Regions from separate parts of the Kribbella flavida DSM 17836 genome, predicted to be linked through region 2. Evidence: riboswitches for the same ligand, from Rfam matches in the RefSeq annotation. Region 2 holds a riboswitch; the other holds the start of a gene.
The links. A riboswitch is a leader RNA that binds a small molecule or an ion and turns the genes downstream of it on or off. The one in region 2 is predicted to bind S-adenosylmethionine.
Positions count from the first base shown of each region.

Region 1: it holds a riboswitch for S-adenosylmethionine, as region 2 does, so the genes downstream of both, KFLA_RS14790 (aminotransferase class V-fold PLP-dependent enzyme) here and thrC (threonine synthase) in region 2, are expected to answer to the same signal.

Region 1 covers NC_013729.1:3,171,357-3,186,265, forward strand. The annotation lists gene KFLA_RS14775 (fatty acid desaturase family protein) at 1-548, opposite strand, end outside; gene KFLA_RS14780 (alkaline phosphatase D family protein) at 832-2,352, shown strand; gene KFLA_RS14785 (prolyl oligopeptidase family serine peptidase) at 2,603-4,663, shown strand; gene KFLA_RS14790 (aminotransferase class V-fold PLP-dependent enzyme) at 4,749-6,113, opposite strand; SAM riboswitch class IV at 6,130-6,243, opposite strand; gene KFLA_RS14795 (DinB family protein) at 6,384-6,902, shown strand; gene KFLA_RS14800 (DUF4184 family protein) at 6,957-7,757, shown strand; gene KFLA_RS37945 (hypothetical protein) at 7,758-7,925, opposite strand; gene KFLA_RS14805 (hypothetical protein) at 7,925-8,659, opposite strand; gene KFLA_RS14810 (FtsK/SpoIIIE family DNA translocase) at 9,175-11,799, shown strand; gene KFLA_RS14815 (hypothetical protein) at 11,803-12,483, shown strand; gene KFLA_RS14820 (helix-turn-helix domain-containing protein) at 12,574-13,329, shown strand; gene rimO (30S ribosomal protein S12 methylthiotransferase RimO) at 13,414-14,909, shown strand, end outside.
Region 2 covers NC_013729.1:1,278,906-1,293,814, reverse strand. The annotation lists gene KFLA_RS06075 (MFS transporter) at 1-210, shown strand, start outside; gene KFLA_RS06070 (alcohol dehydrogenase catalytic domain-containing protein) at 197-1,219, opposite strand; gene KFLA_RS06065 (hypothetical protein) at 1,272-1,751, shown strand; gene KFLA_RS06060 (hypothetical protein) at 1,748-2,095, shown strand; gene KFLA_RS06055 (GNAT family N-acetyltransferase) at 2,142-2,552, shown strand; gene KFLA_RS06050 (ubiquitin-like small modifier protein 1) at 2,583-2,858, opposite strand; gene thrC (threonine synthase) at 2,855-4,123, opposite strand; SAM riboswitch class I at 4,134-4,275, opposite strand; gene KFLA_RS06040 (helix-turn-helix domain-containing protein) at 4,341-5,336, opposite strand; gene KFLA_RS06035 (cation:proton antiporter) at 5,492-6,736, opposite strand; gene KFLA_RS06030 (DNA-3-methyladenine glycosylase family protein) at 6,795-7,757, opposite strand; gene KFLA_RS06025 (hypothetical protein) at 7,808-8,257, shown strand; gene otsB (trehalose-phosphatase) at 8,269-9,108, opposite strand; gene KFLA_RS06015 (LytR C-terminal domain-containing protein) at 9,105-9,737, opposite strand; gene KFLA_RS06010 (DUF3263 domain-containing protein) at 9,748-10,059, opposite strand; gene KFLA_RS06005 (amidase) at 10,213-11,646, shown strand; gene KFLA_RS06000 (Gfo/Idh/MocA family protein) at 11,637-12,635, shown strand; gene KFLA_RS05995 (alpha,alpha-trehalose-phosphate synthase (UDP-forming)) at 12,642-14,039, shown strand; gene KFLA_RS05990 (FGGY family carbohydrate kinase) at 14,026-14,909, shown strand, end outside.

The sequences.
Region 1 (14,909 bases), 1.9 Mb from region 2:
TGCAGGCTGATGCCTTCCAGCGTCAGCAGCGGGAAGAACAACCAGCCCTGCCGGTCGGTCAACCACTGCGCCGCGCTGCTGCGCCGTACGGCGTTGTCGGGGGTGAACGCGAGCACGCCGGGGCCGATGTCCGGGTCCTTGCCGACCTGGTTCGGCGCGTTGTGGTGCTTGCTGTGCTTCGAGCGCCACCAGGTGATGCTCATGCCGGCGATGCCGCCGGCCAGCACCCGCGCGGTCCAGTCGTTCCAGGCTGCGGAGTCGAAGATCTGCCGGTGCGCGCTGTCGTGGCTCAGGAAGGCGACCTGGGTCAGCACGAGCGCCAGCGCGGCCGCCATGAACAGCTGGAACCAGGAGTTGCCGAGCAGGACGAATCCGGTGACGATGCCGCCGAGCGAGGCGAGCACCAGACCGATCCGCGTCCAGTAGTAGGCGTACCGGCGGCGCAGCAGACCCAGGTCGCGCACGGTGTGCGACAGGTCCGTGTAGAGGCTGGCGAACTGCTGCTGCGGCCGCAGCGGGCCGACGTCGTCGGCAACGACTTGGGACACTGGTGAAACCCCATTCCGGGTAGTGCATCGGTCGATGCGCTACCGGGTCCAGGGCAGCGCCACGAGGAGTGGCCTTCTTCTTCAACGGAACCACGGGCACCGAGCACACGCAACTCATGGCTCGGCTGTGCAGAAGTTTGCGTATCCGTCCGGGACGTGGTGGATCCCCTTCGGACGTTGCCATCGTCGGTCCGCCACCAGCAGCGACCAGCTCGGGCTGAGTTGTCAGGCAGTTCGCCTCGACGTCACGCGGGCGTCATTCCCGAGGAGCACCTTCGGCAGCATGAACTTGAGCCGCCGCCAGCTCTTGGCCGCATCCACCGTCGCGGGCGCCTCGCTCGCGGTGCCCGGCGTCGCCGCCGCGGTGCCTTCCGTCGTCCGCCGTGACCGCCCGGGGCTTCCGTCCGGGCTGGCCAGCGGCGACGTGACCGCCAACTCCGCCGTGCTCTGGTCCCGGACCGACCGCCGCTCCCGGCTGGTCGTCGAGCTGACCAGCCACGGCCGGTTCGACCGGGCGATCCGGCTGCGCGGCCCGGTCACCGGGCCGGAGAACGACTTCACCGCGCAGCTGCCGCTGAAGGGGCTGCGGCCCGGGCAGCGCTACGACTACCGGGTGTCTTTCGAGGACGCGTACGGCCGGCGCGGCGAGAGCCGGACCGGGTCGTTCAACACGCCCGGCCGCAACCGCGGGGTCAGCTTCGTCTGGACCGGCGACACGGCCGGCCAGGGCTGGGGCATCAATCCCGACCTCGGCGGCATGATCGCCTACCGCGCGATGCACCGGACCAACCCCGACTTCTTCCTGCACTCCGGCGACAACATCTACGCCGACGGCCCGATCGAGGCCACGGTGTTGGTGGCCGACGGCACCGTCTGGAAGAACGTGGTGACCGAGGAGGTCGCGAAGGTCGCCGAGACGCTGGCGGAGTACCGCGGCCGGTACAAGTACAACCTGCTCGACCACAACGTGCGCGACCTGTACGCCGAGGTGCCGATCGTCAGCCAGTGGGACGACCACGAGACGGTGAACAACTGGTACCCGGGCGAGATCCTCACCGACCCCCGCTACACCGAGAAGTGGGTCGACGTGCTCGCGGCCCGGGCCCGGCAGGCGTTCGTCGAGTACCTCCCGATGCAGCGCCCGGGCGGCCGGGACCGGCTCTACCGCAAGGTCAGCCACGGTCCGCTGCTGGACGTCTTCTGCCTCGACATGCGCACCTACCGCGACGCCAACCCGGCGCCCGGGGTGGCCGGACCGGTCGCGATTCTCGGCGCCGAGCAGGCCGCCTGGCTGGTCCGCGAGGTGGCCGCCTCCAAGGCCGCCTGGAAGGTGATCGCCAGCGACATGCCGATCGGCGTGCTGGTGCCCGACGGCAGCGAGATCGAGGCGGTGGCCAACGGTCTGGCCGGCGCGCCCGGTGGACGGGAGCACGAGATCGCCTGGGTGCTCAGCCAGTTCAAGCGCCGCAAGGTCAAGAACACGATCTGGCTCACCGCGGACGTGCACTACTGCGCCGCGCACCACTACGACCCGGCCCGGGCGGCCTTCACCGACTTCGAGCCGTTCTGGGAGATCGTGGCCGGCCCGATCAACGCCGGCACCTTCGGCCCGAACGCGCTGGACCCGACGTTCGGCCCGAAGCTGGAGTTCGTCAAGGCCGCGGACTTCCCGAACCAGCCTCCGAGCGGTGGCAACCAGTTCTTCGGCCACGTCGCGATCGACCCGCGCACCGAGGTCTTCAGCGTCTCGCTGCGCGACCTGCACGGCACGGTGCTGTGGCGCAAGGACCTGCCGCCGCGCTGAACCACCTCAGGACGGCCCGTCCGACCCGGATCCCGGCGCCTGCGCGGGATGCCGCCCACCGGCGATCCGGATCGGACGGGACGGGCGCGCGCGAAGGCGGTCTGATCCCCCGCCACGGTTAGGTTGGCCCCATGACTGTACTGATGCCGCGCCTGCGGCACGGCGGGTCAAGGGGCTGGAACTCCCGCCCTTCCCTCGTCACTCCGGTCGCTGCGCTCCCTCCATTCCTCAGTGCAGGCCGGGAGGCCCCATGACCGTCGAGTACCCGCACAGCCGTCGTGGTGATGTCGTCGAGACGCTGCACGGACGCGAGATCGCCGATCCGTACCGCTGGCTGGAGGATCCGGATGCGCCGGAGACCATCGACTGGGTGACCCGGCAGAACGCGTTCACCGAGGCCGAGCTGGCGTCGTACCCGGAGCGGGCCTGGTTCCGGGCGACGATGAGCGCGATCCTGGCCCGGCCGCGGGCCGGCGTACCGGTGCGCAAGTCGGGTTGGTACTTCGTCGGCCGCAACGACGGCACCCAGGCCCAGGACGTCGTGTACGTCGCGGAGTCGTTGCCGGCCCTGCTCGACGGCGGCCGGGTGCTGATCGACCCGAACCAGCTGTCCGAGAGCGGCACCGACTCGCTCGGCGGCTTCACGGTCAGCCCGGACGGCAAGTACTTCGCCTACGCGATCAACGAGAGCGGCAGCGACTGGTTGACGTTCCGGCTGCTCGAGGTCGCGACCGGGGCCGCGGTGCACGATGTCGTTGCCGAGGCCAAGTTCTGCGAGGCGACCTGGCTGCCGGACTCGTCGTCGTTCCTGTACGTGCACTACCCGTCCGGCGGGCGCAGCGACGGCACGGAGACGAAGGCGCTCGGCGCCGGCGAGCTCAAGCTGCACCGGGTCGGCACGCCGCAGACCGAGGACGAGCTGGTGCTGCGGCTGGCCGGCAACGACCGGCTGCACTTCGACGTCGAGGTCACCGAGGACGACCGGTACGTCGTGCTGCACATCTTCCAGGGCACCGACCCGCGGACCCGGCTGTGGGTCTACCCGCTCCAGGACGGCGGTCTCGGCGAGCCGGTCAAGGTCATCGACGAGTTCGCCTACGCCGCCGAGTTCGTGCGGATGGCCGGGGACCGGCTGATCCTGCGCACCGACCGGGACGCGCCGCGCGGCCGGATCGTCAGCAGCGACCTGGACGCCACCTTCACCGACGTCGTCCCGCAGCGCGAGGCGACGCTGCTCGCGGTCAGCGGCACGGCGTCCGGCCTGGTCACGGTCTGTCTGGTCGACGCCCAGCCGGTGCTCACCCTGTACGACGTCGACGGCGGCAACACCCGCACCGTGGACGTGGGCGGCGGCGGACTTGTCGGGCTGAACGCGAGCCCTCACCAGGACGAGGTCTTTGTCGGGCTGTCCGCCACGACCGACCCGACCACGTCGTACGCCGTGTCCGCGTCGACCGGGTCCGTCCGGGCGCTGCCGGAGCTGGTGCCGGCCGGTGCGGCGTACACGGCTCCTGAGGTGACCGTGACCCGCCGGCTCGAACCGAGCCGCAAGGTGCCGTACTACGTGGTCAGCCGGGCCGACCTGCCGATCGACGAACCGCGACCGACGCTGCAGTACGGGTACGGCGGCTTCCGCGTCCCGATCTTCGCCGACTACAAGCCGGGCTGGCCCGGTTGGCTGGCTGCCGGGGGAGTGCTGGTGATCACCAACCTGCGCGGCGGCGGCGAGTACGGCAGCGACTGGCACGACGAGGGCCGGCTGAAGAACAAGCAGAACGTCTTCGACGACTTCATCGCCGTCGCTGAGCACCTGCGCGACACCGGCGTGACGACACCCGAGCAGCTGGCGATCCACGGCCGCAGCAACGGCGGTCTGCTCGTCGGTGCGGTGATGGCGCAGCGGCCCGAGCTGTTCGCGGTGGCTCTGCCCGGAGTGGGCGTGCTGGACATGCTGCGCTTCCACCTGTTCACCATCGGCGCCGGCTGGGCCTCGGACTACGGGCTGCCCGACGACCCGGACCAGTTCGAGGACCTGCTGGCCTACTCACCGCTGCACAACCTGCGCGACGGTACGGCGTACCCGGCGACGCTGGTGGTCACCGGGGACCACGACGACCGGGTGGTGCCGTTGCACAGCCACAAGTTCATCGCCGCGCTGCAGCACGCGCAGGCGGGCGATCGTCCGGTTCTGACCCGGGTCGAGGTCGACACCGGCCACGGCTTCGGCAAACCCGCCGCCATGGTCGCCTCGGAATGGGCCGACCTGCTGGCGTTCGCCGCTCACCACACAGGTCTGGATCCGGAGTTGTAGCTGCAGCACTCACCAACCCGTGGTGCCGACGGCCTTGCCGAGCGGTGGGTCGGCCGGTCTCAGCCGGTTGACGAGTGCTGGACGTTCACCAGATCTCGGGAGCGTCCAGGTCGCGCGGGTCGTCGCTCGGCTGACAACCGTGCGCCGACTCCTCGTACTGCGAACGCGGGCCCTGCGTGGCCAGCGTGCGGATCGCACCGACCAGGCGGTCGACGTGCTCGCGGGTGGTCCCGAGTCCCAGGCTCGCGCGGACCGCGGTGCCGTGCTCGGGGGAGTCCTGCAGCAGGTGGCCGACCAGCGGGTGCGCGCAGAACTTCCCGTCCCGCACCCCGATCCCGTACTCCGCCGACAGCGCCGCCGAGACCAGTGTCGAGCTGATGCCCCGGACCGTGAAGCAGACCGTGCCCACGCGGTCGGCCTCGGCGCCGAAGAGCGAGTAGGTGGTCACCTCGGGGATCTGCGCCAGACCGGTCCGAAGCCGGGCGAGCAGACTGCGCTCGTGCTGCTCGATCGCGTCACGGTGCCGGCTCACCGCGGCGCAGGCGGCGGCCAGGGCGATCGCGCCGATGACGTTGGGGGAGCCGCCCTCGTGCCGGGCCGGGCCTTCGTTCCAGACCGTGGTGCCGGCCCCGACCGCCGCGGTCGCGCCGCCGCCGTACAGGTAGGGGTCGGCCGCGTCGAGCCAGTCCGCCCGGCCGATCAGCGCGCCCGCACCGTACGGGGCGTAGAGCTTGTGGCCGGACAGCGCCACCCAGTCGACGTCCAGGGCCGCGATGTCGACCGGCCGGTGCGGAGCGAGCTGGGCGGCGTCCAGACAGGTGCGGGCGCCGTGGGCCCGGGCGACGGCGGCGAGCTCGGCGATCGGGAAGATTTCGCCGGTCACGTTCGACGCACCGGCGACGACAACGAGCCGCGGGCCTTCCGGTGCCTGGCGCAACGCGTCGGCGACAGCGGTCACCGCGCCGGTGCCGGAGGTCGGGGCCGCGAGCCGGATGGTGCGCTCGGCCGGCCAGGGCAGCAGCGCCGCGTGGTGCTCGGACTCGAACACGATCACTGTCGCGTCGGCCGGGACCGCGCGGGCGAGCAGGTTGAGGGCGTCGGTGGTCTGCCGGGTGAAGATCACCTGGTCGTCCTCCCGGGCGCCGACGAAGCCGTGCACCTCGCGGCGGGCCCGCTCGTACCACTGGGTGGTGATCCGGGACGCGTAGCCGTTGCCGCGGTGCACCGACGCGTACGACGGCAGGGCGACCTCGACGGCGCGCCGCACCGACTCCAGGCACGGGGCACTCGCGCCGTGGTCGAAGTTGGCGTAGTCGGTGACCCGGCCGTCGGCCAGCGGGACCAGCAGGTCCGCGCCGACGGTGGCAGGGATGCTGCCGGTGGTGAGCCGTGCGACGGTCGGTCGCGCGGCGGTCGTGGTGGCCGGCTCGAGGATGGAGAGGATCGACATGCTGCTGCTCCCGGGAAGTCCGCACTTGCCGAACGGGGTGTCCGCACGGCCTGGTCCTCACCCGGGGCACCCCACCGCGGAGGAGGGTTGCCGTCCAGCTAGCCGGGGCTTGTCGCTGGCTCTCATGACCTGCCGGAGACGGTAGCCAACGGACTGCTGGGTGCGCCAGCAGCCATCTCGTATTATGAGATAAGCGGCTATATGTTGAGATAACGAGCGCGGCGGCAGAACTCGGATGACGCCTGGGCGGTGGTGGTGCACGATGCTGCGATGACTTGGACCGCACCCGCCGTCGAGCGGCCGGCCGGCTCGCTGGTGGCACCCGAACGCGAGCTACTGGCCGGCTACCTGGACTTCTACCGGACGACGCTGCTGCACAAGTGCGCCGGCTTGACCGCCGAGCAGCTCGCCGAGCGTCCGTCCCCGCCGTCGAACCTGTCCCTGCTCGGCCTGATCCGGCACGCGCGCAAGGTCGAGCGGATCTGGTTCCGGATCCACTTCGCCGCCGGCCCACCGGCCGAGCCGGTCTTCGCGCCCGAGCTCGGCAAGGACGCGGACTTCGAGCTGATCGACGCGGCGAGCGCGCAGGCGGAGTACGAGGCGCTGGTCGAGGAGTGGAAGCTGTCCGACGCAGCCGCCGCGGGCCGGTCGCTCGACGACCGCTTCACGTTCAAGGGCCAGGAGTCGACGCTGCGGATGATCTACGTGCACCTGATCGGCGAGTACGCCAGGCATTGCGGACACGCCGACCTGGTCCGCGAGCAACTGGACGGCGTCACCGGCGCCTGACGCGCGCTGCGGCCGACCTCGCCGGTCGGTCGGGACATCGCCTAGTCTGCGCCTGTGCCCTTCCCGCTGGCCCATCCGGCCGCCGTCCTGCCCTTCGTACGGCGGCCCTTCGTGGCCTCGGCGCTGGTCGCCGGGGCGCTCGCCCCGGACCTGCTCTACCTGGATCCGCTGTACGACCTGGCGACCCGGCAGATTCACGGCAGCTTCACCCTGACCCTCACCCACCAGTTCACTTCGGCGCTGTGGCTGAACCCGCTGCTCGCCTTGCTGGCCCTGGTCGTCTTCCACTGGGTCCTGAAGCGCCCGCTCGTGGCCCTGGCGCCGCCGTCTCTCGCCGGCCGGCTGAAGCCATCCGGCCGGCGACCCACCGCGAACTACTTGCTCTGGGCAGCGATCTCCCTCGTCATCGGCGGATTCACGCACGTCCTGTGGGACTCGTTCACGCACTACGACGGCTACTTCGTTCGCCAGTGGGGCTTCCTCACCGCAAACCTCACCCCGACCTGGGACGTCAACCGGGTGCTGCAGTACCTGAGCAGCATCGGCGGGATCCTGCTCATCGTCCTCTGGCTCTACCGCTGGTGGCAGCGCACAACGCCGGAGCCCGTGGACCCTGAGCGCTACCTTTCACCACCCGCCCGGTACGCCGTGCTGGCCGCGGCGGCTGTCGCCGGCCTGGCCGGCGCGATCGTCACCGTGGTCCGTACGGCCCAGGAAGACGATGCGCGCGTCGGCGAAGCGGTCCTTCGGTTGAGCCTGACCGGCCTCGGCACGGGCGCCGCCGCGGCACTCGCGATGTACGTCGTCGGCTGGCACGTGTTCCGGCGCCGCCGACAACCGGTCACCGCCGTCTGATCACACCCTGGCGCCGAGCAGTCGGACGTCGAACCGGCGGTGCTCGGCGAGCGGCGTGGCCAGTTCGCACGCCCCGGTGGAGATCGTGCAGCGGATGATCGCGGCCCTGGTGTTCTCGCCCGTGTCGGCCACCATCAGCAGATGGTCGTCGTCCTCGGCCATCGCCATCACGAACTCGGCCCCGACCCACTGACGGCGTACGGCTCCGCCGGTCGCGTCGAGGGCGGCGGTGCGCGGCTCGGCTCCACCGGCGCGGAAGTCCTCGCTCGCGACGACGGTCCGGTCGGGTGAAGCCGTCGAGCGAGTACTCGCAGGTGCGGAAGCGACGCTTGCCGGTGGCAAGGTCCGTCAGCGCACTGCAGAAGGTCTGCGCCGCACCGCTGATGCTGTCGACGGCCGCGGTCCCGGCCGTGTTCAGCTTGAAGGCTGCGCACCGTCTTCAGCGCCGTGACCTCGCCGGTCTTCGAGTTCCAGACGTAGGCGGTCTGCGAAGCCGGATAATCGTTGCCCTCAGCACGGAAATGGACCCGGTCGCCGCGGACGCCGAGCACGGTCGTGTGGCCGTACTCCGCGCGCCGCAAGGTCCGTCGTGGCTCGGTGCCGGTCGACTCGATCCAGGAGATGGCGCTGTCCGCGGCGACGGCGTACGCGGCGAGGTCGTCCTCGGGGGAGGTGACCAGACTGGTGACCCCGGCGACGCGCTCGGGGCGGAAGGCTGCCGAGTGCGGGTCGAGCTGCGCGAGCTCGGTTGCCGTTTCGCCCTTCGACAGCACGACCAGCAGGCCGCCGCCGAAGCGGACGGCGTTCTCGATCCGCTGCCGGCCGGGGATGGTCACGTCGGGCCCGGTGCCGCCGCGAACGGTCCGGCCGGCGAGATAGGCCAGCTGGGGCGCGCGGCCCATGGGGAGCCGGGCCGGCTCGAGCTCGACCGTGGTCGGCAGGGAGGCCGGACTGCTCGGACGTGTCGCGGCAGCGGTCGTCGGGACGGCGTGCCACTCGTCGGGACCGGCGTGCCGATCTGAGTCTTCGCCGAGGATGGTCCCGGCGAGGCCGAACCGGTCAGCGGCGCCGCTGAGAACCCGCCTTGCTGCGGCACCTGCCGAGCGGCCAGCACCGCTCCGGTGATCACCGCGGCCACCGTGACGCCGACGATGGGTGCGGCGGTCCGGCGGTTCCACCCTCCACCGCGGCCCAGCCGGCCCCGTGTGTTCCCCACACTCGGCGGTCCTCTCCGTCACGTCGGCGCAGTCCTGTACTCGGATGCTCGGCGCCGCCGACTGGTTCGCCGTCCGGACCGATCTTCGCCTGCGGACGGGTCCGGAGATCCGGCGGCTGCTGCTGTGACGGGACGGAAGGGGCGGCGTGACCGGCGTGTGACACGTGTGACTGCAGTGGTCCTCGGGGTAGCCTGCTGATCATGGCGACCCGCACGTCTTCCCCGGCGCGGGCGCAGAAGTCGGCAGCCAATCGCCCGAGCTCGGCGCGATCGGCCGCCGGTGGACGCTCCCGTCCGTCTGGCGCCCAGAAGCGTGGGCAGAGCGCGAAGCGCGGTGGCAGCACCGCTGCGCGGACCAGCACGCCCAAAACCGGCGGGGGAGCGGGTCCCTTCGCGGCCGCCATGCTCGCCCTCGGGCGCGGCCTGATCAAACTGTGGCTCGGGTTCGCCCACCTGCTCGGCGGCATCGTGCGCGGCGTCGGCAACGGCGCCCGCGACCTCGATCCCGCGCACCGCCGCGACGGCGCCGGACTGTCCCTGATCGGGCTGGCCGTGATCGTCGCGGCCGCGATCTGGTGGGACCTGCCGGGCGCGGTCGGCAACGGCCTCCGCACGGTGGTCAGCGGCAGCGTCGGCATGCTCGGCTGGGCCGTGCCGCTGATGCTGCTCTTCATCGCCCTGCGCACCCTGCGCCACCCGGACCGCAACGGCCCGGCCGGGCGCCAGGTGATCGGCTGGACGTCGATCTCGCTCGGCATTCTCGGCCTGGTCCACATCGCGCACGGCATCCCGCGGCCCAACGACCCGGCCGACGCCCCGCTGCAGGACGCCGGCGGTGCGGTCGGGTACGTCGTCTCCTCGCTGATGTCGGACCTGCTCACCCAGTACGTCGCCGCGCCGCTGCTGGTGCTGCTCGCGGTCTTCGGTGCGCTGGTCGTCACCGGCACCCCGATCTACGCGATCCCGCTGCGGGTGCGCGCCGCGTTCGACGTACTGCTCGGGCGGACCGAGCTCCCCGCGGACGCCCCGTCGGTCGCGGCCGCCTCGGACGACACCGTCCGGCTGACCCGCAAGGAGCGCCGGGCCAAGGCCGCGCTCGACGAGGACGGCGAGCCGACCGTCAAGCCGTACGACTCGCCGGTGCTGGAAGGCCGGGAGCTCGGCAAACGCGGGCGCAAGGCCAAGCCGCCGGTCGACGAGGAGCCGTACGACCTCGACGCCGACGCGGAGAGCAACGCGGCCGCCGCGGTGGCCGGTGCCGCCAGCCCGGTGGTCAAGCCGAGCAAGCCGGAGTCCGCTCCCGAACCGCCGCCGCACACGCCGCTGCCGCAGCGGGTCGAGCAGCTCAGCCTGTCCGGCGACATCACCTACACGCTGCCCGACGGCCAGATCCTGAAGCCGGGTTCGGTGCACAAGGCCCGGACCAAGGCCTCCGACGCGGTTGTCGACCGGCTGACCGAGGTGTTCGACCAGTTCGGCATCGACGCCCAGGTCACCGGCTACACCCGCGGCCCGACGGTGACGCGGTACGAGGTCGAGCTCGGCTCGGCGGTGAAGGTCGAGAAGGTCACCGCGCTCAGCAAGAACATCGCCTACGCGGTGGCGTCGGCCGACGTCCGGATCCTGTCGCCGATCCCGGGCAAGTCCGCGATCGGCATCGAGATCCCGAACGTCGACAAGGAGATCGTCAGCCTCGGCGACGTGATCCGGTCGGCGACCGCCCGCAACGACCACCACCCGATGGTGGCCGGGCTCGGCAAGGACGTCGAGGGCGGCTTCGTGGTCGCGAACATGGCGAAGATGCCGCACCTGCTGGTCGCCGGCGCGACCGGCTCCGGCAAGTCGTCGTTCGTGAACTCGCTGATCACCTCGGTGCTGATGCGGGCCACCCCGGACGAGGTCCGGATGATCCTCGTCGACCCCAAGCGGGTCGAGCTGAACAACTACGAGGGCATCCCGCACCTGATCACCCCGATCATCACCAACGCGAAGAAGGCCGCCGAGGCGCTGCAGTGGGTCGTGCGCGAGATGGACATGCGCTACGACGACCTGGCGGCGTTCGGCTTCCGGCACGTCGACGACTTCAACAAGGCCGTCCGGGGCGGCAAGGTGAAGCCACCGCCGGGCAGCGAGCGGGTGCTCACGCCGTACCCGTACCTGCTGGTGATCGTCGACGAGCTGGCCGACCTGATGATGGTCGCCCCGCGCGACGTCGAGGACTCGATCGTCCGGATCACCCAGCTGGCCCGGGCGGCGGGCATCCACCTGGTGCTGGCGACCCAGCGGCCGTCGGTGGACGTGGTCACCGGTCTGATCAAGGCGAACGTGCCGTCCCGCCTCGCCTTCGCCACCTCCTCGCTGGCCGACAGCCGGGTCATCCTGGACCAGCCCGGCGCGGAGAAGCTGGTCGGTCAGGGCGACGGCCTCTTCCTGCCGATGGGCGCGAGCAAGCCGATGCGGATCCAGGGCTCCTGGGTCACCGAGAGCGAGATCCGCGCGGTGGTCGAGCACTGCAAGGAGCAGCTGCAGCCGACGTACCGCGAGGACGTCACCGCTGTGGCCGGTCCGAGCAAGGACCTGGACGACGAGATCGGCGACGACCTCGACCTGGTCGTGCAGGCCGCCGAGCTGATCGTGTCCACCCAGTTCGGTTCCACGTCGATGCTGCAACGCAAGCTCCGGGTCGGCTTCGCCAAGGCGGGCCGGCTGATGGACATCCTGGAGAGCCGGGGAGTGGTCGGGCCGAGCGAGGGCTCCAAGGCCCGCGACGTCCTGGTCAAACCGGACGACCTAGAGGACTTCGTCGCCACCCTGCGAGGAGAGTGAGCCGTGACGGCCCATACGACCATGCCCCGCGGCCAGTTCGAGCCCGGACGCTTCGAGACGACCCAGCACGACGCCACCCGGCGCGGCACCGGCGCCGGGCAGCACCCCGCCGGTTCGTACGAGGCGGCGCAGTTCGACCCGGCGGAGTACGAGGGCGACCCCGGCCCGGGGACGAGCGAGTTCACCGTCCGCGCCTCGCAGAAGGTGCACGGCGGCCTGGCCGTCGGCGCCGCGCTGGTCGCGATCGGGTTCGCGGTGACCGGATCGACCAGCTCGACCGGCGTCCTGCGCTGGGTCGCGGCGCTCGGCTTCGGCGCGCTCGCCGTGGTCTGCGCCCGGGCCCTCACGGTCGGGGACATGCTGGTCGCCGACCGGGTCGGGATCCGGCTGCGGATCGGCGACGAGTGGATCGGCACCCGCTGGGAGGAGATCGAGCAAGTCACCGTGCTGCGCCGCCGGCACCCGCTGGACGACGGCCGGATCGCGCTGCACCTGCTCGACCCCGGACCGGTGCTGGCCGACCTGCCCGCCGCGACGCGCAGGACGACTGACGCCAATCGTCGGCTCACCGGGACCTCACTCGCGGTACCGTTCGGATTGACGGCACGGCCGTCGAACGGGGAAGTGGTACAGACACTGCACATGCTGGCCGACGCCAGATGTCCGGTCAGGGAACAGCTCTGACCTTGCCGTGACCCCGTCGAGCCAGAACCGTTGACTGTGAAGTCGACGGCTCTGCACACGCAACCGGGACGGTGGAGAGGCGGTGGGGACGTGAGCATCGGCAGCGAGCTCACCGCGGCCCGCGAACGCGCGGGCCTGTCGATCGAGCAGTTGAGTGCCGCGACCCGGATCAGGTCGGGCCTGCTGCTCGCGATGGAGGCCGACGACTTCACCCGGTGCGGCGGTGCCTTCTACGCCCGCGGCCACCTCCGGGCGATCGCGCGGGCGGTCAAGGTCGATCCGGCGCCGCTGCTGGCACAGTTCGACGAGACGCAGCCACCGGTGGAGGAGGGCCACCGCCACCGCGAGGACCTGCCCGAGTTGCACAAAAGCCGGCTGTACGCGGTGCGCCCGCGCTGGGCGGTCGTCGTCGGCGCGGTCCTGGTCGGACTGATGGGCTGGGGCATGGTGCGCCTGTTCACCGTGCCGAATGACGTCGAGGCCAGCGCCACCGCGACCACGGCGACGCCGGTGGTCACCACGCCGGCTCCCAAGCCGGTCGGGGCGAAGCCACCGGTGAAGCCGGCCGCCACCCCTGCCGGGCCGTCCACGCCCAGCAGGCTCGTCGTGACGCTGAAAGCGGCGAACGGCGGCACGTACGTGACGTTGCGGAACTTCTTCGGCGAGAAGCTCTTCCAGGGCCTGCTCGGCACCGGCTCCACCCAGACCGTCACCTACCCCGGCACGATCCGGGTCAGTGTGGGCTCGACGGACAACCTGGTCCTGTTCATCAACGGCCAGCAGACCGACCTCACCGCCGAGCGCTTCCTGATCACTCCCACCGGCACCATCCAGCAGATCTCCTGACGCCCTGGCCGAGAACGGCTGCGCGGCTGTGACGTGCAGCGGCTGGTTATGGGCGCGGCGGGGGCAGCAGTCATACTCGGGGTGATGACTACGAACGCCACGACTGTCGCCCTGGTCACGCTGGGCTGTGCTCGCAACGATGTCGACTCCGAGGAGCTGGCCGGCCGTCTGGAAGCCGGTGGATTCCGGCTGGTCGAGGACGCCGCCGACGCGGACACCGTGGTGGTGAACACCTGCGGATTCGTCGAGGCCGCCAAGAAGGACTCGGTCGACACGCTGCTCGCCGCCTCCGACTACAAGGACTCCGGCCGCACCCAGGCCGTCGTCGCCGTCGGCTGCCTGGCCGAGCGGTACGGCGAGCAGCTCGCCGAGGCGTTGCCGGAGACCGACGCCGTCCTGGGATTCGACGACTACGCGGACATCTCCGACAAGCTGCGGTCGATCCTGTCCGGGACCAAGCACCAGGCGCACGTCCCGCGGGACCGCCGCAAGCTGCTGCCGCTGGCCCCGGCCGACCGCGCCGCCGCACACGGGGTGGCTCTGCCGGGCCACGGCGACACGGCTCATGGCACCACCTCGCCGGCCGACCAGCCCTCCGCCGAAGCCGGTGAGCTCGCGGCCGGCGCGAAGGCCGAGCTGAAGGGACGGGCGGTCAAGGCGACCGAGCTCACCATCGACGCGCCTGACCTGGCCAGCGCGCCGGCCAGCGGACCGCGCGTCGTCCGGCGCCGCCTGGACGGTGGACCGATGGCCCCGCTGAAGCTGGCGTCGGGCTGCGACCGTCGCTGTGCCTTCTGCGCGATTCCCGCGTTCCGCGGCGCGTTCGTCTCCCGCCGCCCGACCGAGGTGCTGGGCGAGGCGCAGTGGCTCGCCGAGCACGGGGTCCGCGAGGTCTTCCTGGTCTCCGAGAACTCCACGTCGTACGGCAAGGACCTCGGCGACCTGCGGCTGCTCGAGACCCTCGTCGGCGAGATCGCCGCGGTGCCGGGTCTGACCCGGGTCCGGGTGTCGTACCTGCAGCCGGCCGAGATGCGGCCGACGCTGATCACCGCGATGACCTCCACCCCGGGCGTCGTGCCGTACTTCGACCTGTCCTTCCAGCACGCGTCCGGCCCGTTGCTGCGGCGGATGCGGCGCTTCGGCGACGCGGAGCGGTTCCTCGAGCTGATCGAGCAGGTCCGCGGGCAGGCGCCGACGGCCGGGATCCGCAGCAACGTGATCGTCGGCTTCCCCGGCGAGACCGAGCAGGACGTGGACATCCTGTGCGACTTCCTGTCCCGCGCCGGGCTCGACGCCATCGGCGTCTTCGGGTACTCCGACGAGGACGGCACCGAGGCCGAGACCTACGACGGCAAGCTGGACGAGGACACCATCGCGGCCCGGCTGGACCGGGTCACCCGGCTGGCCGAGGACCTGACGTCGGCGCGGGCCGAGGCCCGGATCGGCGAGACGGTCGAGGTCCTGGTCGAGTCGATCGACGGCGACACCGCCGAGGGGCGCGCCGCCCACCAGGGCCCGGAGGTCGACGGCTCCACGACGCTCACCGGCCTGCCGGCCGGTCTGGCCGTCGGGGACCTGGT
Region 2 (14,909 bases):
GGCCGGGTCAACGCCACCACCCGGTTCGCGATCATGGCGCTGTTCCCGCTCGGCGCGCTGCTCGGCGGCGTACTGGGTGAGTACGTCGGCCTGCGGGCCACGCTGGTGGTCGCGCTTGGCCTGATCGCGGTCTCGCCGCTGCCGGCCTGGCTGGCGCTGCGCGGGATCCGCGAGGTCGAAGAGGTTCCGAGCTGGGTCAGGGCCGGATAACCGTCACACCGGCAGGAGTCCCGGCCGTCAGCGCGTCCAAGGCGGCCGGGACCTCGTCGAGCGAGATCGTCCGGGCGATCAGGTCGGCCGGCTTCAGTACGCCGGACGCGACCAGCTCGAGCATCTCCGGATAGGCGTGGGCAGCCATCCCGTGGCTCCCCAGCCATTCCAGCTCCTGGCCGATCAGCCGCGACACGTCGAGCTGCACGCCGGCCGGCAGCAGACCGACCTGCAGGTGCCGCCCGCGCGGCCGCAACGCGAGCAGGGCCTGCTGGACGATCTCGTTGGACCCGAGGGCGTCCATCGTCACCTGCGCCCCGCCACCGGTCAGCTCGCGGATCTCCTCGACTGCCCGCGGACCCGCCTGCACGGTCGCGGCCGCGCCGTACGCCCGCGCCAGTTCGAGCGCGCCGGGATTCGTGTCGACCGCGATCACCCGGGCGTCCAGCGCGGCGGCGATCATCACCGCGGACAGCCCGACACCGCCGCACCCGAACACCACGACGTCCTCGCCCGCCACCACCTTGCCGACCTGCCGCACCGCCCGGAACGAGGTCGCGAACCTGCACCCCAGCCCCGCCGCCGTCTCGAACTCCAGCTCGTCCGGCAGCCGAACCAGGTTCACCTCGGCAAACGGCACCGCGACGTACTCCGCGAACGAACCCCAGTAGTTGAACCCCGGCTGCAGCTGGTTCGGGCAGACCTGGTGGTTGCCCGCGAGGCACTGCTCGCACGTCCCACACGCACAGATGAACGGCGTCGTCACCCGGTCCCCGACCTGCCACCCGGTGACGCCGTCGCCCACCTCCGCGATCGTCCCGGCCAACTCGTGCCCCGGCACATGCGGCAACACGATGTCCGAGTCGTGCCCCTGCCACCCGTGCCAGTCACTCCGGCACAACCCGGTCGCCTGGACCCGCACGACCACCCCACCCACAGGCACCCCCGGCCGCCCCACCTCCCGAACCTCCGGCACCACCCCGAACCGCTCCACCACCACAGCCCGCATCCCGCCATCTTTCCACGTTGTGCGCGCAGGACTTCTGAACTACCTTTGAAATATGGCGGAGCAACCTGAAGTGACCTTCTCGGACCTGCTGCAGCGTCCCAGCGAGACCGTGGACAAACTGAAGGCGGGCCGGAGCCGTTCACTGCGGGTCCACCGCCGCGGGGCGGAGGACGACCTGATCCTGACCACAGCGGCCCGAGCCAGCCAGGACAGTCAACTGCTCGGCGTGGCCACGCGCCTGCTGCGGGCCGTCATGAACAACCCCGTCATTCGCTCGCAGTACCTGCTGGACCTGCTGCCGCAGGTGTTCCCGTGGACCCGGTTCCTGACCGTCGACGACCAGGTGGAGTTCGCGCAGGAACTGATCGACGTGATGGACGCCAGCGCCGAACTGGACTCACCCGCCGCAGTGCTCGCACTCATCGCCCAGTGGCGGCACACCGCTGAGATCTACGCCGATCCCGAACTGCTGGCCGCCCTCCGATCGGAGGCTGTCGACGACTTCGGTCCGGTCTCCCGGCCGGTCGAGTGAGCCCCGGCAAGCGCGGCGACCGGGTCGCACCACCGGCGGAGCCCGGTCACTGGGAGCTGCGGTTCGCCTCTTCCGACGCCGGCAAGGGCTGGGAAGAGCTCTGTCGCCAGGCACCCGGCAACACCCTGCGGGCATGGGAGGCCATCCGCTCGGAGCCGCAGCCGTTTCCGCAGACCGACCGCCACCACCGCCTCAAAGGCAAACTGCTGGCGACGGTGAACGGCCTCGAACAATGGCAGTACGAGGTCACCGGCGCCGGCCGCATCTGGTATCTCGTCGACCCGGCCAAGAAGACCGTCTGGATCCGCCATGCCGCCACCGGCCACCCGAAAGCCACGGACTGACGAACTCCGGCATTGGTACGCTCCGCACGTGTTCCGGGAAGCAAGTGTGGCTGACTTCGACGGTGTGCTGCGGCTGTACGGGCAGTTGCATCCGCAGGATCCGGTGCTGCGGGACCGGACTGTGTTCGACGAGATCGTGCGGTCGCGCTGGCTCCGGTTGTTCGTGCTGGACAAGGACGGCGAGATCGTCGCGACGACCTACCTGAACGTGATCCCGAACCTGACGCGGGCGGCGGCGCCGTACGCGGTGATCGAGAACGTCGTGGTCGACGAGACCCACCGGGGTACGGGCCTGGGCAAGGAGATCATGGCCGGCACGTTGCAGGCCGCCTGGGACGCGGGCTGCTACAAGGCCATGCTGATGACCGGCTCACGGCGCGAGTCCACCCACGCCTTCTACCGCTCCTGCGGCTTCCGAGCCGACGTCAAGACCGCGTACCACGCCCGCCCCGCCTGAGCCCGCACCCCGGATCGGCAGTGCGGGGTGTCAGCCGCCCGCGACGGCCGGGATGATGGAGACCTGGCCGCCGTCCTTGATGGTGGTCTGCAGGCCTTCGGCGAAGCGGACGTCGTCGTTGTCGACGTAGACGTTGACGAAGCGGCGCAGTTCGCCGGAGTCGTCCAGGACGCGACCCTTGATGCCGGGGTACGACGCGTCGAGCGACTCCAGCACCTCGTTCAGGGTCCCGCCCTCGACGGAGACCTCGGAGGCGCCCTGGGTGTAGGGGCGCAGGATGGTGGGGACGCGGACGCTGACGCTCACTGCAGACCTGCCTTCACGAAGGCGTCGTAGGACGCGGGAATGGTCACCTTCGGGCCGACCCGGTCGGCCACGGCGTCGAGCGTCTTCAGCCCGTCGCCGGAGTTGATGATCACGGTCTCGGCCTCGGGGTCGAGCTGGCCGGTCTCGACCAGCTTCTTCAGCGTCGCGACGGTCACCCCGCCCGCGGTCTCGGTGAAGATGCCCTCGGTCCGGGCCAGCAGCTGGATGCCCTCGACGACCTCGTCGTCGCTGACGTCGGCGATCACGCCGCCGGTGCGCCGGGCGACGTCGAGCACGTACGGGCCGTCGGCGGGGTTGCCGATCGCCAGCGACTTCGCGATGGTGTCCGGCTTGACCGGCTTGACCACGTCGTGGCCGTCGCGGAAGGCCTGGGCGACCGGTGAGCACCCGGTCGCCTGCGCGCCGTACACCTTGTAGTCGGTGGCGTCGACCAGCCCGAGCTTGCCGAGCTCGGTGAAGCCCTTGTCGATCTTGGTGAGCTGCGAGCCGGACGCGACCGGGATGACGATCTGCTGCGGCAGCCGCCAGCCGAGCTGCTCGGCGATCTCGTAGCCGAGCGTCTTGGAGCCCTCGGAGTAGTACGGGCGGACGTTGACGTTGACGAACGCCCAGCCCTCCTCCTCGCCGGCGATCTCGGAGGCGAGCTTGTTCACGTCGTCGTAGTTGCCCTCGACGGCGACCAGGGTTCCGCCGTACACGGCGGTGGTGATGATCTTGGGACGCTCGAGGTCCTGCGGGATGAACACGACCGAGCGGATGCCGGCCCGGGCGGCGGCCGCGGCGACGGCGTTGGCCAGGTTGCCGGTCGACGGGCAGGCGAAGACCTTCAGGCCGAGCTCGCGGGTGGCGCTCAGCGCGGACGCGACCACGCGGTCCTTGAACGAGTGCGTCGGGTTGCCCGAGTCGTCCTTCACCCACAGCTTGCGCAGGCCCAGCTCGCGGGCGAGGTTGCCGGCGTCGATCAGCCGGGTGTAGCCGGGCTCGGTGTTCGGGAAGCTGGCCACGTCGACCGGGACGGGCAGCAGCGGCTGGTAGCGCCAGATGTTCTTCGGACCGGCCTCGATCTGCTCACGGGTGATGGTCGGGAACTCGTACCCGACCTCGAGCGGACCGAAGCACTCCATACAGGCGTAGAACGGACCGAGCGGCGACTTCGCCCCGCAGGCCCGGCAGCTCAGGTGGGTGCCGTTGCCGAAGGCCCCTTCGCGGATGGTGTGCGTCGAACCGGTGACGGTCTGGCTCATGGAGGTTCCCTCCTCATCTTCCCCGGGCGCCGGATCTCGGCGTGGGACGGATTTGGCACCGTTCCGCCGCGAGCGGCCCCAGGACGGGGCCTCCACGGGGAGGGTTGCCGGGACTTCAACGGGCCGTATCCCTCAGTCCCTCTGGATGAGCAGGTCCGAGGTTACCCAATCGGGTCCATATTGTGTCTCGCGTTCTCAGCATTCGAGACGTCGGATCTCATCCCGTCCGGCCCTCCCGGAACGCCCGCCGGTACGCCGACGGCGACGTCCGCAGGCTTTTGGCGAAGTGGTGCCGAAACGTCACCGGGGTGGCGAACCCGGCCGCCAGCGCGATCTCCTCGACCGGCGCGTCTCCGCTCTCCAGCATCGCCAGCGCGGCCTGGATCCGCTGGGCGATCAGCCACTTCGCCGGGGTCGTCCCGGTGGCCTTCACGAAGTGCCGCAGGTACGTCCGCGGCGACAACCCGGCCTCCCGCGCCAGGTCCGGTACGCCGATCGGCTCGGCCAGGTGCTCCAGCGCCCAGCCGAGACTCCGGGCGACCGGCGCGTCGACGGGATCGGGCGGCATCGGGGCCTCGATGTACTGCGCCTGGCCGCCGGAGCGGTACGGCTGGATCACCAGGCGGCGCGCCACGGCGTTCGCGACCGCGGCGCCGAGATCCTTGCGGACCAGGTGCAGGGCCAGATCCAGCCCGGCCGCGCAGCCCGCGCTGGTCAGCACGTCCCCCTCGTCGGTGTAGAGCGGCTCGGGGTCGACGTCGACCGCCGGGAAGCGCTCGCGCAGCAGGTCGGCGTACCGCCAGTGGGTGGTCGCGCGGCGGCCGTCGAGCAGGCCGGCCGCGGCCAGGGCGAAGGCGCCGGAGCAGATCGAGACGATCCGGGCGCCGCGGGCGTGCGCGCCCCGAAGGGCCTCGATGAGCTGCGCAGACGTCGGCGCCGTCGGGTCGGCGACGCTCGGGACGACGACGGTGTCGGCAGCGGCGAAGGCGTCCAGGCCGTGTGGCGTGCTCAGCGTCGCGCCGCCCAGCACCCGGATCGGGTCGGGCGTCTCGGTGCAGACCTTCAGCTCGTACCAGGGCTGGTCGATGTCCGGCCAGACCAGGCCGAACACCTCGATCACGATGCCGGCCTCGAACGCCGTCATGCCGTCGTAGGCGAGCACGGACACCGTGGGGGCACCCTCCCTCGGGACACCTTCCGTGACCAGTGGCATGTCGAAATCTTAGCGATAGGGGTCTGCTGTGCCACTTCTGCGCGCGAGCGGTGGTACCGACGATGGAGGCATGTTCGAGAAGCTGAAGGACTTCGCCGCCGGGATCCACGCCGCCGCAGCCGTCCGGCACGGCGTCGAACCGCCGCAGCGGGCGCTCAGGCGTTCTCGCGACGGCGTTCGAGCAGCCGCATCATCGGAGTCGCCGCGACGCCGTGCAGAACGACGCTCAGCACGACCGTGAACCCCACCGTCGCCCACAGCCAGGGCAGGTCGTCGGCGAAGTCCGTGCCGGCGTACGCGAGGTAGTAGATCGAGCCGACGCCGCGCACTCCGAAGGCGGCTGTCACCCAGCGTTCGGAACGGCGCATCTCCGTCCGCTGCACGCTCAGCCAGGCGGTCAGCGGGCGGAGAACCAGAATCAGCGCCGCGCCGATCAGGACGCCGGTCAGGTCCAGCGGTTTGAGCAGGCCGCCGGTGATCGCCACCCCGAGCAGCAGCAGGATGCCCCAGGTCAGGATGTGCTCGAGCTGCTCGATGAAGCTGTGCAGCTCCTCGTGGAAGTCGTGCCCGCGCTCGGCCGACCGCAGCGCCAGCGCGGCGACGAACACGGCGAGGAACCCGTAGCCGTGCAGCACCTCGGCCAGGCCGTAGACGCCGAGCGTCATCGCCAGGGCCAGCACCGGCTCACGGGAGTCGGCCAGCCGAAGGCTCGGCAGCGGCGCCGAGAACGCCATCCGCCCGAGCAGCCGGCCCGCCACCGCGCCGACGACCACGCCGATCACCGTCTTGCCCACCAGGTCCCAGGCCACCCACTCCAGGGCCCAGTCTCCGACGGCGCCCTTGGTCGCGACGAACACCGCCAGATAGACCAGGGGGAAGGCCATGCCGTCGTTCAGGCCGGCCTCGGACGTCAGCGCGAACCGGACCTCGTCGTCCTCCTCCGGCTCGGCGCCCTCGCCGGTGGTCGGGCCCTGGACCTGGACGTCGGCGGCCAGCACGGGGTCGGTCGGCGCGAGCACCGCGGCCACCAGCAGGGCGACGCCCGGAGCGAGGCCCAGCAGCCAGCCGAGTCCGGCGACCGCCGCGACGCAGGCGGGCATCGCGACGAACAGCAGCCGCCAGGTGACCGCCCAGCGCCGCCAGCCGATCGGCCGGTCGATCGCCAGGCCGACACCCATCAACGCGATCAGGATGGTGAGCTCGGCCAAGCGCTCGGTCAGCTTCGGTTCGGCGAGCGGGCTCAACTGCCCGCGGTCGACGACGAAACCGAGCAGCAGCCCGGCCCCGAGGAAGGCGATCGGCGCCGAGATCGCATAGCGCTTGAGCAGCCGTGGCAACACGGCACCGAGCAACAGGGCGAGCCCCGCAACCAGATAGAGGCCGTCCCCGTCAATTTGCATGGTGGAGACCTAGTGCCCAGTTGGCGCGGCCCAATCCGCACCGGACTTGTGCAGAACCTCACCGCAGGCGGTGCGTCGCCCCTGGAGTGTGGGTGGGCAGGGCCTTGCGCGGCCCGTACCGCGGGTGGCCGGGGCCGGCCAGCTCGAGCAGGCGCTGCACGCGGAAGCGGTGGCCTCGGTACGGCTCGATGAGCTCGGCGGTGCCGTCGTCGTCCAGCTCCTCGCCGGTCAGCGCGTAGGACACGTTGCGGGAGACGTGGTAGTCGGCGAAGGAGAACGCATCGGCGTCTCCATGAGCCCGCTGCCGGACCTCTGCCGCCGTCCACACCCCGACACCGGGCAAGGAGCGCAGCCGGCGCTCGACCTCGGCCGAGTCGGTCAGCTCGAGCGTGCGCTCCAGCGCCTTCGCCCGCGTCGCGGCGGTGATCACCACCCGGGACCGGCGCCCCTCCACCCCGGCCCGCAGCCACTGCCAGGACGGGATCAGCCGCCACTCCTCCGGAGCCGGCGGCACCATCAGCACCCGCCCGTCGGGAGCAGCCGGGCCGGGCGCCGGTTCGCCGTACTCGCGCAGCAGCAGGCGCCAGGCGCGGAACGCCTCCTTGCCGGTGACAACCTGCTCGATCCCGGCCGCGGCCATCGCCTCGAACACCGCGCGCGTCCGCGGCACCCGGAAGTGTGGGAAGCGCCGGGCCGCGTCGACCAACGGCTGATGCTCCGGCCGAGGCTCGAACCCCTCCCAGCTGTCGGCCTCACCGAGCAGCTCGGGCACGCCGTCCAGGGCCCAGGCAGCACCCGGCCCCCACGCCTCGGCCTCCACCTCAGCCACCGCGGAGTACGGCGTGAGGCGCAGCAGCACCGGCCCGTCGGGAGTGCGGGTGGCTCGCCAGACCGTCCGTCGCCCAGGCTCCAGCACGTACGCCGGGTCGCCCGGCCCCTTGCGCAGGCCGCCGATCACCATGTGGGGATCCACCGGCCGTCCGGGCCGCCAGCGTCGTACCACCGAACTCACGGCACCCATCCTGACGCATGCCGCCGACAGAACCACCGGGAGCAGAGCAAACTTGGGTCATGACGGTCTGGCAGACACTGAAGCTGGTGGGCAACGTCATCAACCTGTCCACGGTCGCCGGAGCGCTGGTCGGGCTGATCGGCCGGGCGCGGTTCAGCCGCGGGCCACGGGGGCTGTTCTACGCCACCGGCTACAAGCTGCGCTTCCCCGTGGCCGGTGCGTTCACGATCGGCAACCTGGTGCTGACCAAGCACGACCGGGCCTACCTGGACGCCCGGCCGATCCTGGTCCGGCACGAGGAGCGGCATTCCTGGCAGTACTTCTGCCTGGTCGGCCTGCCGCTGCTCCCCCTGTACTGCGTGGGCGCTGCCTGGTCCTGGCTGCGCACCGGCTGTCCGGCGTCGCGCAACCCGTTCGAGCGCCTCGCCGACCTCGCGGACGGCAACTACGTCGAGCACCCGGTCCAGCCGTTCGGCCGAACGCTCCAGCAGACCTTCCGGCGCCGCTGACTACCGACTGGTCAGCGGGTCCGGGCCGCGATGGCGTCGGCCAGCGCGGTCAGCACGGTCACGACGCCCGCGGGATCGTCCACCACGATGTCGCCGGCCTCGATCAGCTCGGTCGCACCGGAGGACCGCGCCGCCACCAGTACGGCGTACAGGCCGTCGGCGCGAAGCGCGTCGAGGGCGCGGAAAGCCGCGAGGTCGCCGAGGTCGTCACCGGCGTACAGGACCGAGCGGGCTCCGGTGGACTCGACCAGGCGGCGCAGCGCGACACCCTTGTCGATGCCGGGCGGTCGCAGCTCGAGCACCAGGTTGCCCGGCTCGAGGCGCAGCTCCAGTGACTCGGCCAGCTCGGTCAGCGGCGCACGCAGAGTCTCCAGCGCGCCGGACGGATCAGCCAGTCGGCGGGTGTGAACCGCCAGCGAGCTCTCCTTGTCCTCCACGAACGCATCCGGCACGCCGGCTGCCTGCAGCACCGCCGGCAACTGCTCCCGGGCGACACCGACTCCACTGGGCACCGGGTCACTCGTGACCGAGCCCGTCGCCGCCTCCCAGCGCTCCAGCCCGTAGTGCCCGAGGACGACGAGGCTTCCGAGCCCGGGGTGACCTGTCACGCCGGACAGCTCCGTGGCGACCAGCGCCGGGCGGCCGGTCACGATCGCTACCTGACTCACGCTGCGGGCCAGCCTGGCCAGCGCGTCCAGGGCTCCGTCGGCCGCGCGGGACATCGCCGGGTCCTCGACCAGCGGGGAGAGAGCACCGTCGAAGTCGGAGGCGATCACCGCCCCGGCCGGATCGGCGACGATGGCTTCCCAGCCCTGCCGGCCAGCCTCGGTCACCAGTACCGGGGTGCTCATCCCGCGTAGTCCGCGGTCAGGATGACGGTGAGCCGGTCCTTCTTCATGTTGTCCAGCGCGTCCTTGATCCGGGCCACGCCGAGGTCCTGGGCCAGCTGGGCCGCCTCGGTCTGCATTCCGGCCGGGTAGTACACGGTGCTGGTGGCCACCTTGCCGCGCCAGTTGTCGGCGCCGGACACGCTCCAGCCGGCCTGGCGGGCGCGATTGCCGACGGACTGCGCGAGGCCCTTGCGGGTGGTGTTGTTGTAGATCTCGACCGCCGGCCGCTGCGAAGGCGGCACGCTGACGCTGGACGTCGGCTGCTCGGTCGGCTCGGTGCCGGCCGGATCCGTCGGCGTGCTGGTCGGGGTGTCCGCCGGCTCGCTCGGGGTGGTCTCGGTCGGCATCGGCTCGGTCGGCGTCCGGCTCGGTGTCGGCTCGACGGTCGGCTTCGTGCTGGGCGCGGCGGTCGGCTTGCCGGCGGGGGTGGTGGCCGGGGCGCTCGGTGTCTGCGCGGCCGGCTTGGCGTCGTCGGCGACGCTGTCGCTGCCCCGGGTCCCGAACAGCACCAGCAGGCCACCGACGACGGCAACCACGGCGACCACGGCCACCAGGGACGAGAGGACCTGCCCCCGTTCGTCCTTACGCATCACGGTGATCTCAGACCTCGATGCCCAGGCGGCGGGCCGAGCGGGCCCGCTGACGGGCGGCGCGCAGGCGGCGCAGCCGCTTGACCAGCAGCGGGTCGTGGGCGAGGGCCTCCGGCCGGTCGATCAGCGCGTTGAGGACCTGGTAGTAGCGGGTCGCGGACATCTGGAACTGGTCCCGGATCGCCTGCTCCTTGGCCCCGGCGTACTTCCACCAGTGCCGCTCGAAACCGAGGATCGCGCCGTCCCGCTCCGAGAGCCCGGCAACGGCCGGCTGCGCCGCGTCGGCGCCGTCGGCCGACGAGCTCGCGTTCGCGCTGTCCACTGCTGACTCCCGTGCGGTCGGTGATCGTCCGTCCGCGCTCCACTCTACGGTCGAACCACAGCGATGTCATTCACCGCGCAACAAACCCGCCGTGTCGCGAGCAGGCCCCGCGCGCCCCGGCCGGCTCGCGTCAACTCTGGCAGGATCGAGGCTGTGAGCTCAACTCGGCAGGGCCTCGGCGACGTGTCGCCGGGCCCGCGACCCGCCCTCGTCTCGGTCGAAGAGCTGCAGGCCAGGATCCAGGAGGTCGATCCTCTGGTCCGGGCCGTCTGCACGCCCAACCCGGCCGCGGCCAGCGATGCCGCGCGCCTGGACACCGAGCGGGCCGACGGGCGCGTCCGGGGTCCGCTGCACGGCGTCCCGGTGCTGGTCAAGGACAACATCGACACCGCCGACCTGCCGACCACCGCGGGCTCGCTGGCGCTGGCCGACCAGCCGCCGCCCCCGGACGACGCCCCGCTGGTCCGCCGGCTGCGCGCGGCGGGCTGCGTGATCCTGGGCAAGACGAACCTGAGCGAGTGGGCCAACTTCCGCGGCTACACCTCGACGTCCGGCTGGAGCGCGTACGGCGGCCTGACCCGCAACCCGTACGCCCTGAACCGGTCCGCGGGCGGCTCGTCCAGCGGGTCCGGCGCGGCGGTCGCGGCCGGTCTGGCCGACTTCGCGATCGGCACCGAGACCAACGGCTCGATCGTCTGCCCGGCCGCCCTCAACGGCGTGGTCGGGCTGAAGCCCACCGTCGGGCTGGTTCCGCAGCAGGGCATCATCCCGATCTCGCACTCGCAGGACACGGCCGGCCCGATGACCCGCACGGTCGCCCAGTCCGCGGCGCTGCTGACCGTGCTGACCGGCGGCGGTACCGACTACCTGGAGCACTGCCGCGGCGAGGACCTCAGCGACGTCCGGATCGGCGTACCGCGGGGGTCGCTGTGGGGCTACTCGACCGGGCTGGACCAGGCCACCGAGCGTGCGTTGGAGCTGCTCAGCCGGTGCGGGGCGACGCTGGTCGATCACCTGTCACTGCCGACGCCGGCCGACGACGACCAGCTGCAGGTGCCGCTGCACGAGTTGAAGGTCGGTCTCGCGGCGTACCTGGCGACTCGCAAGGAGGGTGCTCCGCGCACTCTCGAGGACCTGATCGCGTTCAACCGCGAGCACGCCGACGAGGAGCTGACCTGGTTCGGGCAGGAGCTGTTCGAGCGGGCCGAGGCGACCGAAGGCCTGGACTCGCCGGTCTACGTCGCGGCCCGGCTGTCTGCCTTGCGGTCCGGCCGTGACGGCATCGACGACCTGCTGCGCGACAACCAGCTCGACGCCCTGGTCGCGCCCGCGTACTCACCGGCCTGGACGATCGACCTGGTCAACGGCGACCACGTGCTCGGCAGTTCGTCCTCGCACGCCGCGCTGGCGGGCTACCCGCTGATCTCGGTGCCGTCCGGGATGGTGGCCGGACTGCCGGTGGGCGTTGTCTTCAGCGGCACCGGCGGAAGTGACGCCACCCTCATTCGCTTGGCGCACGCCCTGGAAACCGCGAGAATCGCAGCCGACGGCCCGTTCCCGACCCCGGAGTTCAGACAGTGGGTATAGACCAGGTCCGCTGGGGCGTAGTTGCTACCGGCAACATCTCGACGTCGTTCACCAAGGACCTCGGGCTGCTCGACGACGCCGTGGTGACCGCGGTCGCGTCCCGGTCGCTGGACAGCGCGAACGCGTTCGGCGACACGTTCGGCATCGAGCACCGCTACGACGACCACCGCCGGCTGATCGACTCCGGCCAGGTCGACGTGCTCTACATCGGTACGCCGCACCCGCAGCACTACGCGACCGCCCGGGCCGCGCTGCAGGCCGGTATCGCGGTGCTCTGCGAGAAGCCGGTCACGCTCACCGCGCGGCAGGCCCGCGACCTGGTCGGCGTCGCCCGGGAGAACAACACGCTGTTCGCCGAGGCGATGTGGATGCGCACCAACCCGGTCGTGCAGGCGATGTTCGCCGACCTGGAGAAGGGCGTGATCGGCGAGCCGATGGAGGCGCTGGCCGACTTCGGCTTCCACAAGCCCCAGCTACCGGCCCGGCTGCTCGACCCGGCACTCGGCGGCGGCGCGCTGATGGACGGCGGCATCTACCCGATGACGTTCGTGCACATGGCGCTCGGCCGGCCCGACGAGGTCAAGGCGGTCGGCTCGCTGAGCCCCGACGGCGTCGACCTGAACGTCGCGATGGCCTGGCGGTACGACTCCGGCGCGGTGGCCGCGCTCACCTGCGGCCTGCGCTCGCAGAACCCGTGGACCGCCTCGGTCAGCGGCCCCGAGGGCAGCTTGCTGCTCCCGCACCGGTTCCACCACCCGGAGTACTACGTCCGCAGCACCGCGTCAGGACAGGAGCGGGTGGACGTCGCGACGCATGGACGTGGGTACCACTACGAAGCAGCCGAGGTGATGCGCGCCCTGCGCGCCGGGCAGATCGAGTGCCCGGCCCTGCCGCACGCCGCGACGATCGAGATCCTCGAACTGCTCGACGAGACACGTGGACAGATCGGGGTCAGCTACCCCGGCGACGACGAATACCTGGGTGGATAACAGCAGATGCCGAGCGGACGCAGTTCCTTCGTGGTGGTGGCCAACCGGCTGCCGGTCGACCGGGTCGAGATGCCGGACGGCACGACAGCCTGGCGCCGGAGCCCCGGAGGCCTGGTCACCGCACTGGCCCCGGTGATGCAGCGGCACCACGGCGCCTGGATCGGCTGGACCGGCGGCAAGGACGAGAAGGTCGACCCGTTCGACGAGGGCGGCATGCACCTGGTCCCGGTGACGCTGTCGGCCGAGGACGTCGAGCTGTACTACGAGGGCTTCAGCAACGCCACCCTGTGGCCGCTGTACCACGACGTGATCGTGCCGCCGGAGTTCCACCGGGAATGGTGGGAGGCCTACGTCGCGGTGAACCGGCGGTTCGCCGAGGCGGCCGCGGACGCCGCCGACGACAACGCCGTGGTCTGGGTGCACGACTACCAGCTCCAGCTGGTCCCCGCGATGCTGCGCCGGCTGCGGCCCGACGTACGGATCGGCTTCTTCCTGCACATCCCGTTCCCGCCCACCGAGCTGTTCGCCCAGATGCCCTGGCGGCGGCAGATCCTGGACGGCCTGATGGGCGCCGACCTGGTCGGCTTCCAGCGGCCCGGCGCGGCCTCGAACTTCGCCCGGCTGGCCCGCAACCGGATGGGCCTGCGCACCCGCGGCGACCGGATCCACCTGCCCGACGACCGGATCGTGCGGGCCAAGGCGTTCCCGATCTCGATCGACGTCGGCGAGCTGGAGCAGATCGCCCGTCAGCCGGAGACCGAGGCCCGGGCCCGGGAGATGCGCGCGGAGGTCGGCAACCCGGCGCACATCCTGCTCGGCGTGGACCGGCTGGACTACACCAAGGGCATCCGGCAGCGGCTGCGCGCGTTCGGCGAGCTGCTGGACGAGGGCCGGGTCTCGGTCGACGACGCCGTGTTCATCCAGGTCGCCACGCCGTCGCGCGAACGGGTCGAGCAGTACCGGGTGCTGCGCGACGAGATCGAGCTGCTGGTCGGCCGGATCAACGGTGAGCACGGCCGGATCGGCACCCCGGCGATCAACTACCTGCACACCTCGTACTCGCGGACCGAGATGGCGGCGCTGTTCCGGGCCGCGGACGTGGCCGTGGTGACGCCGCTGCGCGACGGCATGAACCTGGTCGCCAAGGAGTACGTCGCCTGCCGGTACGACGACACCGGCGCGCTGGTGCTGAGCGAGTTCGCCGGCGCGGCCGACGAGTTCCGGCAGGCGTTCCTGGTGAACCCGCACGACATCAACGGCATGAAGGACATCGTCGTCGACGCGATGAACACCGACGACCGCCAGCTCGGCCGCCGGATGAAGGCGATGCGCAAGCACCTGGCCGCGCACGACGTGAACGTGTGGGCGGCGTCGTTCCTCAAGGCACTGCATGCCGAGGACTGACGACCGCTCCGGCACCCGCGTCCTCGCGCTCGACCTGGGCACGTCCTCGGCGCGAGCGCTGGTGCTGCTCGCCGAGGACGCCTCGCCGGTGCCGGGCGCGCTGGCCCGGCACAAGATCGCGCCGACGTACAGCACGACCGGCTCGGCGACGATCGACCTGCACGCCTACGTCGAGGGTCTGCTCAGCTGCCTGGACGAGCTGCAGCAGAACGGGCACCTCGAGGACATCGCCGCGATCGTGCTGTCGTCGCAGTGGCACTCGATCGTCGGGCTGGACGCCCGGGGCGCCGCGCTCACCCCGGTGATCACCTGGGCGGACACCCGCTCGGTCCAGCCGCAGCTGGATCCGGCCTTCGACGAGCGCGCGTTCCACGCCCGGACGGGGTCCTGGCTGCACCGGCTCTACTGGCCGCGAAGGATTCCGTGGCTGCTGTCCGAGGTCCCGGCGGTGTCGTTCGCCGGACTGCCCGACCTGGTGCTGGAGCGGTTGACCGGCGAGCGGGTCACCTCGGTGTCGATCGCGTCCGGGACCGGGTCGCTCGACCTGGCCACCGGCGAGTACGACGCCGAGGCGCTGGCGATCGCCGGGATCACCGCCGACCGGTTGCCGGTGATCGTGCCGACCGGCTGGACCGGCGTCCTGTCGGCGAGCTACGCGCGGAGGTGGCCGGGGCTGGCCGGCGTACCGGTGCATCCGCCGACCGGCGACGGCGCCGCGTCGAACGTCGGCACCGGCGGGTACGACGAGTCGACGGCCGCGGTCACCGTCGGTACGTCGGCGGCGGTGCGGGTGGTGCACCCGATCGACCAGGCCCCGGAGCTGCCGTGGGAGCTGTGGCGGTACCGCGTCGACGACAAGCGGGCGGTCAC